Regions from separate parts of the Burkholderia seminalis genome, predicted to be linked through region 2. Evidence: predicted binding sites of a transcription regulator. Region 2 holds the regulator's gene; each other region holds the start of a gene.
What was found. The regulator FliA, encoded in region 2, starts transcription of late flagellar genes. The targets are predictions, from matches to a motif close to CTAAAGTTTNNNNNNNNNNNGCCGNTA.
Positions count from the first base shown of each region.

Region 1 (4,092 bases), 350 kb from region 2:
TCGCGTCGGCGACCGGCTGGTAGTTGACGACGACCGCGACCGACAGCCGCTTCACGCTGCCCATCGGCTGCTCGAGGTGACGGATCGTCTTGTCGAGTTCGTAGTTGGTCGTCTGGTCCTTGCGGTCGCTGACCGGCGTCGTCTGCGGCGCGTTCTGGCCGTTGCCGGCGACGACCGGCGCGGACGCCGGCTGCGGCGGCGTGTTCGACAGCGCGCCCGGCACGCCGGAGGCGCCGCCCTGCGCGAGTTCGGTCGAGCTGCTGGTCTGCTGGCTGCGGATCGCCGATTGCTGCGGATTGCCGTTCGGGCCGTAGCTTTCGGACGTCTGCTCGACCTTCGAGAAATCGAGGTCCGCGCTGACCTGCGAGCGCGCGTTGCCGGCGCCGAAGATCGGCGCGAGGATCGCGTCGATGCGCTTCTGCGTGTTGCGCTCGACCTGCTGCACGTACTTGAGCTGGCTCGCGTCGAGGCCGGAGGCGGACGCGGTCTGGGTCAGCAGGTTGCCGTCCTGGTCGACGATCGTCACGTTCTTCGCGGGCATGTCGGGCACGCCGGACGACACCATCCGCGTGATCGCCTGGACCTGTCCCTCGTCGAGCACGCGGCCCGGGTAGAGGTCGACGAACACGGACGCGCTCGGCGCTTCCTTGTCGCGCACGAAGACCGACGGCTTCGGGATCGCGAGATGCACGCGCGCGCTGCGCACGGCGTTGATCGATTCGATGGTGCGCTGCAGCTCGCCTTCGAGCGCGCGCTGGTAATTGATCTGCTCGGCGAACTGGCTGATGCCGAATTTCTGGTTGTCCATCAGCTCGAAGCCGACCGAGCCGCCCTTCGGCAGGCCCATCGCGGCGAGCTTCAGGCGCGTTTCGTGCACCTGGTTCGACGGCACGAGGATCGCGCCGCCGGCGTCGGCGAACTTGTAGGGAACGTTTGCCTGCTGGAGCGCGGCAATGATCGCGCCGCCGTCGCGGTCCGACAGGTTGCTGTACAGCACGCGGTAGTCGGGCGCGCGGCTCCACAGCACGAGCGCGGTGATCGCGGCGATCGCGAACGCGACGGCGATCAGGAACGGCAGCTTCGGGTTGCCCTTCATCCGCGAGATGCCGGGAATGCGTTCCGCGAAGCCGCCCAGCCCGAAGTCAGCGCCGGCGACGCCCGCGCCCGGCAGCGCGGCGGCCGCGGCGGCGCCGGGCGCCGGGCTGGCGAGGCCCGCGCGGGCGTCGGGGTTGATCAGCGAGTTGGCCTGCGAATCCATGCGTCGAGTTTCTCCGGAGCGGGACCACTGAGCCCGCTCGGACGAGCGGGCGGACAATGACACGATGCGATTATCGGGATCCGACGCGCACTCCGATCGACCGAAAAGAGCGGGGTTTCCCCCGTACTTTCTCGGCTTTGACAGGCGGCGCGCTGCTATCCTTTTTTGCGATCCGGCATGGTGCGCGTGGTGCGGCGCCGGCGGAACGCCCGGTGCGTCCGGGTCTCTTCTCTAAGTCTGGGGACAGCATGACTGCGAACGTCAGCGGAATCGGTTCGGTGTTGCAACAGATGCAGTCGATGGCCGCGCAGGCGTCCGGCGGCGTCGCGAGCCCGACGGCGGCGCTTGCCGGCTCGGGCGCGGCGACGGCCAGCACGTTCGCGAGCGCGATGAAGGCGTCGCTCGACAAGATCAGCGGCGACCAGCAGCACGCGCTCGGCGAGGCGAAGGCGTTCGAGGTCGGCGCGCCGAACGTATCGCTGAACGACGTGATGGTCGACATGCAGAAAGCCAACATCGGCTTCCAGTTCGGACTCCAGGTCCGCAACAAGCTCGTGAGCGCCTACAACGACATCATGCAGATGTCGGTGTGACGGGCGTGCCGGGCGGGGCCGGCGGGCCGGCTTCCCGAGCCGGCGGCCGCCGCTTGCGCCTAAAGGTTTTCAAATCCCTTCCGATAACTCCGGAGAAGGCCGCGCCGTGCGATGCACGGCGGCGGCGACCGTATAGCCAAGGCAAGACAAGGAGAAGCGCATGTTTTCCCCAGGGCACGCTGGAGCCAGTGCATACGCGCGTGTCGGCGTCGAGACGGGGGTGATGGGCGCCTCCCCGCACCGGCTGATCGCGATGCTGTACCAGGGCGCGCGGCAAGCGATCGCGCTGGCGCGCATGCATTTGCAGCAGGGCAACGTGCCCGCGCGCGGCGACGCGATCGGCAAGGCGATCCGGATCGTCGAGAGCGGCCTGCAGGCATCGTTGAACCACGACGCGGGCGGCGAGATCGCGGACCGGCTGGGCGCGCTGTATGCGTATATCGGCCGGCGCCTGCTCGACGCGAACGCGCAGGCGAGCGACGCGATGCTGGTCGAGGTCGACGGGCTGCTCGCGACGCTCGAGGAAGCTTGGACGGGCATCGCCCCGGAAGTCGCGCGGATGGCCGCGCAACAGGCAGCGGAAGCATCACGATGAATCACAAGGCCGAATACTTCGCACGTTACGAGGCGCTCGCCGCCGTGTCGGGGCGCATGCTGTGCGCCGCCCGCGGCGCCGACTGGAGCGCGTTGCCGGGGTTGCAGGCCGAATTCATGCAGCTTGTCGACGGGCTGAAGGAAGCCGATCCGGGCGTCGCGCTCGACGAATCGGATCTCGGCCGCAAGCTCGACCTGATCCGCCGCATCCTGGCCGACGACGCGGCGATCCGCGATCTCGCGAGCCCGGACGTCGCGCGGCTGTCCGCGCTGTTCGAGGCGCGGCGCTCGACCCAGGTATTGACCGATCTCTATCGCGCGCGCGGCTAGGGCCCGTCGACGGGAGAGGCCGGCGCGCCGTACCCGCGGATGGCACCGGCGTGCCGTGCCCGGATTCGCAACGAAGTGGCTGAGGTGAGCAGGCTCCGATCATGACCGGTATCGACTCCGTTGCGGCCGCGCTGCTGGCAAGCCGCCTCGACAGCCTGCTGACCGACACCGTATCGGCATCCGCCGGCGGCGGCGCGACCGCGCAGGTCGGCACGCCGGGCAGCGGTGCGCCGTCGTCGCCGCCGGCCGGCAGCCCGCCGGCCGCGCCGCCGGCCTCCACGCAGACCGCGCTGTCCGACGTCGGGCGCGTGCTCGACGCGATTTCACGCGCGGGCGGCGATGCGACGCCCGCGATTGCCGGCCGCACGCCGCTGCTGGCCGATCCCGCCGTGCTGCTGACCGATCCGGCCGTGCCGGCGCCCGTTGCCGCGGCCCCCGCGTCGGCTGCATCCACGCCGGCCTCCGCGGCGGCATCGTCCGCCGCGGCCGCCCGTGAAGCGGCCGCGCCGCTGCCGGTCGCCGCGCTGTGCGCGGCGCTCGCGCAGGCCGTGAGCGAGAGCGGCCTCTTCTACGAATCCCATCTGGCGCAGTGGCTGGCCGGCCAGCGTCCGCTCGCGGCGCTGATGCGCGAGCCGCAGGCGCGCCTGACGGCCGCACTCGCGCCGGCCGATCCCGATGCGTTGCCGTCCGGTTCGACCGATGTGCTCGACGAGCTGCTGGCGCAGCGTCCGCCGCCGCCTGCGACCGCGCGGGCGGCCGCGCAGCCGGGTACGCCGGCGCAGGGCGGGGGCGCGGCCCGCGATCCCGCGCAGGCCCTGACGACGGCCGCCCGGCAGGGCGCATCGTTGCCGCCCGATCCCGCCGATCCGCTGGGCACGCATGCCGACACGCGCTGGACACCGGCGCGGGCCGACCTGGCTGCCGCATCGTCTGATCCGCAGGCGCAGACGCTTGCGACCGTCCATCCGGCCACCGTGCCGATCGTCCGGCAGCAGCTCGATGCGCTCGCGACCGACCAGTTTCGCTGGACCGGCGAGGCCTGGCCGGGCGCGCGGCTCGACTGGACGATCGAGCCCGACGCGCCGGACAACCGCGGGCAGCGCAGCGGAGGGGACGACGCGGGCGACGGCATCGCCTGGCGCACGCGCCTCACGCTGACGCTGCCGTCGCTCGGCACGGTCGATGCGGAACTGGTGCTGAACGGCGCGCAGCTCGTCGCGCGGCTGCGCGCGAACCAGACGGGCGCCGAGCGTCTCACGCGAAACGAGGCCGCGCTGCGGCAGCGGCTCGAGGGGTCGGGGCTCAAGGTCGGCGGAC
Region 1 covers NZ_CP013398.1:3,391,491-3,395,582, reverse strand. The annotation lists gene fliF (flagellar basal-body MS-ring/collar protein FliF) at 1-1,258, opposite strand, end outside; gene fliE (flagellar hook-basal body complex protein FliE) at 1,507-1,851, shown strand; gene fliS (flagellar export chaperone FliS) at 2,012-2,446, shown strand; gene WJ12_RS15360 (flagellar protein FliT) at 2,443-2,775, shown strand; gene fliK (flagellar hook-length control protein FliK) at 2,877-4,092, shown strand, end outside.
Region 1: the regulator FliA is predicted to act here: its motif matches at 1,911-1,937, upstream of fliS (flagellar export chaperone FliS).

Region 2 (4,092 bases):
CGCCGAGCGCCGGATGCCGGCCGCCTCCCGCGCGCCCGACACGGGCGCCGCGCACGCGGCAAAGACGGCCGAGCGCGCGCGCCTGTCCGCCGACACGGCCGCCGCGGTGGCCGACGCGGTGAAGTCGCGCATCGAGCGGATCGTCAACGACACGGTGATGCAGGAACTCGGCGAACTGCGCGGGATGATGGAAGAGCAGTTCGACAGCCTGAAGTGGCACGACCGCCAGCGTCGCAGCGCCGTGCACGGCGCGCTGACGAAGCACCTGTTCGCGGCCGGTTTCTCCGCGCAGCTCGTGCGGATGCTGGTCGACAACCTGCCGTCCGGCGACGGCACGCAGACCTTCGAACAGGCCGCCGAATGGGCGCAGTCGGTGCTCGCGTCGAACCTGCCGGTGCTCGACAGCGAGGATGCGCTGATGGAGCGCGGCGGCGTGTTCGCGCTGATGGGGCCGACGGGCGTCGGCAAGACGACCACCACCGCGAAGCTGGCCGCGCGCTGCGTGATGCGCTTCGGCGCGAGCAAGGTCGCGCTGCTGACCACCGACAGCTACCGGATCGGCGGCCACGAGCAGTTGCGCATCTTCGGCAAGATCCTCGGCGTGCCGGTGCACGCGGTGAAGGATGCGGGCGATCTCGCGCTCGCGCTGTCCGAGCTGCGCAACAAGCACATCGTGCTGATCGACACGATCGGCATGAGCCAGCGCGACCGCGCGGTGTCCGACCAGATCGCGATGCTGCACGGCGCGAACGCGCCGGTGCAGCGCTTGCTGCTGCTCAACGCGACGAGCCACGGCGACACGCTCAACGAAGTCGTGCAGGCATACCGCAGCGCGGGCGAGCATCCGCACGCGGCATCCTCCGATCTCGCCGGCTGCATCCTCACGAAGCTCGACGAGGCGACCCACCTCGGCGGCGTGCTCGACACGGTGATCCGCTACAAGCTGCCGGTCCACTACGTGTCGACCGGCCAGAAGGTGCCGGAGAACCTGTACGTCGCCTCGACCAAATTCCTGCTGAAGAGCGCGTTCTGTGTGCCGCGCGACGGCTCCCCCTTCGTGCCGCAAGACGAGGACATGCCGACGCTGCTTTCCGCACTGACCGCACGTTCCACCGCCGAGCTGCACGAGGTGCGATTTGGATAAACGGATCATCGACCAGGCCGAAGGGCTGCGGCGCCTGCTGGCCGGGCGCGCGTCGCGCATCGTCGCGGTGACGGGCGGGCCGACGGGGGTGGGCTGCACGTCCGCCATCGTGAATCTGGCGACGGCGCTTGCGTCGCTCGGCAAGGACGTGCTCGTCGTCGACGAACGCGCCGACGTGCATTCGGCCAGCGCGACCCTGGCGGGCGCGTGGCTGCGCGACGGCGAACGCACGCGGGTGGCCGCCGGCTTCGGCCTGTGCGCGGCCGCGCGGCTCGCGCGTGCCGGCTACAGCGACGCGCAGTTGAGCGATTTCATCGACGGCCCGGCCGACATCGTGCTGGTCGACGCGCAGCTCGGCGCCGACGGTTCGTTCTCGGCGCTCGCCCGCGAGGCCCACGACGTGCTGGTCGTCACGCGGGTCGCCGCGCAGGCGATCACCGAGGCGTACGCATGCATGAAGCGGCTGCATTTCGCGCACGCGTTCGCGCAGTTCCGCGTGCTGACCAATCACGTCGGCAGCCACGCGGACGCGAAGACGGCCTTCGACAACCTCGCGGGCGTCGCGAGCCGCTACCTGACCGTGTCGATCGCCGACGCGGGCTGCGTGAGCGCCGATCCGCTCGTCGAGCATGCGCGCGAACTGATGCACGCGGTGGTCGATGCGTTCCCGTCGTCGCCGGCTGCGCGCGACTACCGGCAGATTGCCGCCGACCTGCTGTACTGGCCGATGCGCCCGCGGCCGGGCACGGGGCGCGCGGTCCACGCGGGCGGCAAGCCGTCGTATGAGGCCGGCGCGGCACACGCCGCGTGAGCGCCACCGGAAGGAGAGAGCCATGATGTACAACGCTCAAGGAAAGATGTCCCAGGCCGACGTGCTCGCGCAATATGCGCCGCTCGTGCGTCGCCTCGGGCTGCAGCTCGTCGCGAAGATGCCGGCGAGCGTCGACCTCGACGATCTGATCCAGGCCGGCATGATCGGCCTGATGGACGCGGCCGGCCGCTACAAGGAAGACCAGGGCGCGCAGTTCGAGACCTACGCGACGCAGCGCATCCGCGGCGCGATGCTCGACGAGCTGCGCAGCAACGACTGGCTGCCGCGCAGCCTGCGCAAGACGTCGCGCGAGGTCGAGCACGCGGTGCACCAGGTCGAGCAGCATCTCGGCCGCTCGGCGAGCGAGACCGAGATCGCCGAGCACCTGAAGATGCCGCTCGACGAATACCAGGGGATGCTGCAGGACCTGCACGGCAGCCAGCTCATCTACTACGAGGATTTCGACCGCGCGGCCGACGACGAGCCGTTTCTCGACCGCTATCGCGTCGATCACGCCGATCCGCTGTCGGCGCTGCTCGACGAGCACCTGCGCGAGGCGCTCGTCGAGGCGATCGAGCGGCTGCCGGAGCGCGAGAAGCTGCTGATGTCGCTGTACTACGAACGGGGTCTGAATCTGCGCGAGATCGGCGCGGTGCTCGAAGTGAGCGAGTCGCGCGTGTGCCAGCTGCACAGCCAGGCCGTCGCGCGCCTGCGCGCGCGGCTGCGCGAACAGGCCTGGGTCGGCGCGGAGTCCTGACCCTGTCAGGGCGGCCACGCGCGCCGACGCCGCGCGCTTGTGCCGTGCTTGCGTCGCGGTGCTCGCGCATTTTGCGCGCCGATTTGCTACAATCCCCTCCGTTTTCCGAGGAGCGTTGCGACGGACCATCCGTGTCCGCCAGGCTCGGAAGGCTTCACCAAGCAGCCGTGCGGCGCGTTCAGCGATCGTCGCGCCGGCCCCGCTTCCTGAACGGCGCTCACGTCACCAATCTAGAACTTTTTTAGAAAGGAGGGCGTGATGAACGCCATTATCGATTCCAAGGCTTCCCACGATTACGTCGTCGCCGACATGGCACTGGCCGGCTGGGGCCGCAAGGAACTCAACATCGCCGAGACCGAAATGCCGGGCCTCGTGCAGATCCGCGACGAATACAAGGCGCAGCAGCCGCTGAAGGGCGCGCGCATCGCCGGTTCGCTGCACATGACGATCCAGACGGGCGTGCTGATCGAGACGCTGAAGGCGCTCGGCGCGGACGTCCGCTGGGCCTCGTGCAACATCTTCTCGACGCAGGATCACGCCGCGGCCGCGATCGTCGAAGCCGGCACGCCGGTGTTCGCGTTCAAGGGCGAGTCGCTCGACGAATACTGGGAGTTCTCGCACCGCATCTTCGAATGGCCGAACGGCGAATTCGCGAACATGATCCTGGACGACGGCGGCGACGCAACGCTGCTGCTGATCCTCGGCGCGAAGGCCGAGAAGGACCGTTCGGTGATCGCGAAGCCGACCAACGAGGAAGAAGTCGCGCTGTACAAGTCGATCGCGAAGCACCTCGACATCGATGCGACCTGGTACTCGAAGCGCCTCGCGCACATCAAGGGCGTGACCGAGGAAACCACGACCGGCGTGCACCGCCTGTACCAGATGGAAAAGGACGGCCGCCTGCCGTTCCCGGCGTTCAACGTGAACGATTCGGTCACGAAGTCGAAGTTCGACAACCTGTACGGCTGCCGCGAATCGCTGGTCGACGGCATCAAGCGCGCGACCGACGTGATGATTGCGGGCAAGGTCGCGGTCGTCGCGGGCTACGGCGACGTGGGCAAGGGCTGCGCGCAGTCGCTGCGCGGCCTGGGCGCGACCGTGTGGGTCACCGAAATCGATCCGATCTGCGCGCTGCAGGCGGCGATGGAAGGCTACCGCGTCGTGACGATGGAATACGCGGCCGACAAGGCCGACATCTTCGTGACGGCGACCGGCAACTACCACGTGATCAACCACGATCACATGAAGGCGATGCGCCACAACGCGATCGTCTGCAACATCGGCCACTTCGACTCGGAAATCGACGTCGCGTCGACGCGCCAGTACCAGTGGGAAAACATCAAGCCGCAGGTCGACCACATCATCTTCCCGGACGGCAAG
Region 2 covers NZ_CP013398.1:240,123-244,214, forward strand. The annotation lists gene flhF (flagellar biosynthesis protein FlhF) at 1-1,144, shown strand, start outside; gene WJ12_RS01010 (nucleotide-binding protein) at 1,137-1,955, shown strand; gene WJ12_RS01015 (RNA polymerase sigma factor FliA) at 1,978-2,712, shown strand; S-adenosyl-L-homocysteine riboswitch at 2,814-2,938, shown strand; gene ahcY (adenosylhomocysteinase) at 2,971-4,092, shown strand, end outside.

Region 3 (4,092 bases), 400 kb from region 2:
ACCTGATGTCGATCCTGCAGGCGATGAAGGCGGCCGGCGCGTTGCGCGCCGACCTGGAGGTCATCTAAATGGCGGCGAACCTTCCGAACGCGAACGACCTCACGCAGCGCTTCGCGCTCGACGTGCAGGGTTTCGATGCGCTGCGCGCGCAGGCGAGGCAGTCGCCGCAGGCCGGCGCGAAGGCGGTCGCGGGCCAGTTCGACGCGATGTTCACGCAGATGATGCTCAAGAGCATGCGCGACGCGTCGCCGGACGGCGGCCTGTTCGATTCGCATACGTCGAAGATGTACACGTCGATGCTCGACCAGCAGCTCGCGCAGCAGATGTCGACGCGCGGGATGGGCGTCGCCGACGCGCTGATGAAGCAGCTGCTGCGTAACGCCGGCGCCGGTGCCGGCAGCGACACGGCGGCCGACGTGGGCGCCGGCGCGGGCGGCCTGGGGGCGGCCGGCTTCGGCACGGCCGGCAACGAAGGCAGCCTCGCCGCGATGAACGCGATGGCGAAGGCTTATGCGAACGCGGCGAACAACGGCGGGCTCGCCGGCGCGCGCGGCTATTCGGCCGGCAGCGCGCTGACGCCGCCGCTGAAGGGCGCGAGCGGCGTGCAGGACGCCGACGCGTTCGTCGACCGGCTCGCGGGCCCCGCGCAGGCGGCCAGCGCGACGACCGGCATCCCGGCGCGCTTCATCGTCGGCCAGGCCGCGCTCGAGTCGGGCTGGGGCAAGCGCGAGATCCGCGCGGCCGACGGCTCGACCAGCTACAACGTGTTCGGCATCAAGGCGAACAAGAGCTGGACGGGCCGCACGGTGTCGGCGCTGACGACCGAATACGTGAACGGCACGCCGCGCCGCGTGGTCGCGAAGTTCCGGGCGTACGACTCGTACGAGCACGCGATGACCGACTACGCGAACCTGCTGAAGAACAACCCGCGCTACTCGGGCGTGCTCAGCGCGAGCCGCAGCGTCGAAGGCTTCGCGCACGGGATGCAGAAGGCCGGTTACGCGACCGACCCGAACTACGCGAAAAAGCTGATCTCGATCATGCAGCAGATCGGCTGACGGCCCGCGCCCGGTTGCGCCGGAAACGGGCGCCCGCCGCCCTCCGCTCGCCCCTTTCGGACCGCGCCCGGCAACTCGCCGCGCGCGGTTTCAACGTTTGCGCGAAAAAATTCGCCAATTCGATCTAAACTTTCGGTCAGCACTGCCGCTAAGTGTGAGAGACCTGTGACCGGGCTCGTGATCTGGCCCGGTTTTACTGCGCACCGGTTGTCCGGGCGCTCATGACAAGAAAGACCGGCTAGCCATGAATATCGAAACGTCGACGGACCCCAGCCTGGATGCAGGCCACTCCGGGCCCGACTATGCCCGCCGCAATCCGCTGGAAATCGGCGTGCAGCTGCGCAACCTCGTGAACCGCGGCGATTTCCTGACCGTCCAGTACCCGGGCGGCCAGCTCGTCACGCGCCTGCTCGAGGTCGACGTCGGTGCGCGGACGTTCACGTTCGACTGGGGTGCGCTGTCCGAGCAGAACGCCGGCATCCTCGGCGCGTCGCATTGCACGTTCGCGGCCTCGCCGGAAGGCGTGCGCGTCGAATTCACCACGGGCACGCCGCGCGAGACGCGCTTCGAGGGGCTGCCCGCGTTCGTCGCCGATTTCCCCGACGTGCTGGTCTGCATCCAGCGCCGCGAATATTTCCGCGTCGACGCGCCGATCGTCGATCCGTTCCTGTGCCGCGGCAAGCTGCCGGACGGCGAGAGCTTCCTGTTCGAGGTGCATAACCTGTCGCTCGGCGGCGTGGGGCTGCGCACGGCCGACGAACGCGTCGAGGCGCTCGAGGTCGGCACGCTGCTGCCGGACGTCGAGCTCGAGCTGACCGGCCACGGCAAGCTGTCGCTCGACCTGCAGCTGGTGTCGCAGCGCTCGACGCAGATGCCGAACGGGTCGCGGCGCTACCAGCTCGGCTTTCGCTACATGTCGCTGCCGGGCAGCGCGGAAAACACGCTGCAACGGCTGATCACGCAGCTCGAAATGAAGCGCCGCTCGCTCGCGCGGGCCTGACGCGCCCGCGGCCGCCGGCCTTGCCCGGCGCGCCCCGCGACCCGCCGCCGGCCCTGCCCGCCGGACGCTTCGACCGGCGACGCGCACGCGCGCGTCGCGCGTGCATTTTTTCCTCAATTTTTTCGATCGGCGGCCGTTATACCGGGAGTCACGCAACCCGGCGGCCGCAGCGCGGCCGGCTCATCAGGATCGCGCATGTCCAACACACTCATGAACCTCGGCGTCAGCGGCCTGAATGCCGCGCTCTGGGGCCTCACGACGACCGGCAACAACATCAGCAACGCCGCGACGCCCGGCTATTCGGTCGAGCGGCCGGTCTATGCCGAAACGAGCGGCCAGTACACGGGCAGCGGCTACATGCCGCAAGGCGTGAGCACCGTCACCGTGCAGCGCCAGTACAGCCAGTACCTGAGCGACCAGCTGAACACCGCGCAGACGCAGGGCGGCGCGCTGTCGACGTGGTACACGCTCGTCGCGCAGCTGAACAACTACATCGGCAGCCCGACGGCGGGGATCTCGACCGGGATCACGAGCTACTTCACCGGGCTGCAGAACGTCGCGAACAACGCGTCCGACCCGTCGGTGCGCCAGACCGCGATCAGCAACGCGCAGACGCTGGCCAACCAGATCAACGCGGCCGGCCAGCAGTACGACGCGCTGCGCCAGAGCGTGAACACGCAGCTCACCAGCACCGTGTCGCAGATCAACACGTACACCGCGCAGATCGCGCAGCTGAACCAGCAGATCGCGGCGGCGAGCAGCCAGGGGCAGCCGCCGAACCAGTTGATGGACCAGCGCGACCTCGCGGTGTCGAACCTGTCGGGCCTCGCCGGCATCCAGGTCGTGCGCAACGACAGCGGCTACAGCGTGTTCCTGTCGGGCGGCCAGCCGCTCGTCGTCGCCGACAAGAGCTACCAGCTCGCGGCCGTCACGTCGTCGTCCGATCCGAGCGAGCTGACCGTCGTGTCGCAGGGGATCGCCGGCGCGAACCCGCAGGGGCCGAACCAGGCGTTGCCCGATTCGTCGCTGTCGGGCGGCACGCTCGGCGGCCTGCTCGCGTTCCGCAGCCAGACGCTCGATCCCGCGCAGGCCCAGCTCGGCGCGATCGCGACCAGCTTCGCCGCGCAGGTCAACGCGCAGAACGCGCTCGGCATCGACCTGTCGGGCAACCCGGGCGGCAACCTGTTCACGATGCCGTCGCCGACCGTGTACTCGAACCAGGGCAATACCGGCAACGCGTCGTTGTCCGTATCGTTCGCGAACGCGTCGCAGCCGACGACGAGCGACTACACGCTCTCGTTCGACGGCACGAACTACACGCTGACCGACCGCGCGAGCGGCGCGGTGGTCGACCAGAAGGCGGGGCCGATGCCGGTCTCGCTCGGCGGGCTGAATTTCTCGACCCCGTCCGGCACGATGAACGCCGGCGACAAGTTCACCGTGCTGCCGACGCGCGGCGCGTTGAACGGCTTCGGCCTCGCGACGACGAGCGCGTCGGCGATCGCGGCCGCGTCGCCGGCCGTCACGTCGGCGGCGAGCACCAACACCGGCACCGGCAAGATCACGCTCGGCGGCGTGACCGCGGGCTACCAGGTGCCGACGACCAAGCTGACCTACGACGCGACGGCGAAGACGCTGACGGGCTTCCCGGTCGGCACCACGGTGACGATCGGCACCACGCCGCCGACGTCGGTCACGATCAACAACCCGACGGACACCGTGCCGTACGACCCGGCGGCCGGCGCGACGCTGACGATGTCGGGGACGGCCGCGGGCGCGCTCAACGGCGTGAGCGTCACGCTGTCCGGCGCACCGGCGACCGGCGACTCGTTCACGATCGGGCCGTACGCGGGCGGCACCAGCGACGGCTCCAACGCGCTCGCGCTGTCGAAGCTGGTCAACGCGAAGGCGCTCGGCAACGGCACGACGACGCTCACGGGCGCGTATGCGAGCTACGTGAACGGCATCGGCAACACGACGACCCAGCTGAAATCGTCGAGCGCCGCGCAGACCGGGCTGATCGGCCAGATCACC
Region 3 covers NZ_CP013398.1:3,342,771-3,346,862, reverse strand. The annotation lists gene WJ12_RS15130 (flagellar basal body P-ring protein FlgI) at 1-68, shown strand, start outside; gene flgJ (flagellar assembly peptidoglycan hydrolase FlgJ) at 69-1,058, shown strand; gene WJ12_RS15120 (flagellar brake protein) at 1,303-2,058, shown strand; gene flgK (flagellar hook-associated protein FlgK) at 2,254-4,092, shown strand, end outside.
Region 3: the regulator FliA is predicted to act here: its motif matches at 2,171-2,197, upstream of flgK (flagellar hook-associated protein FlgK).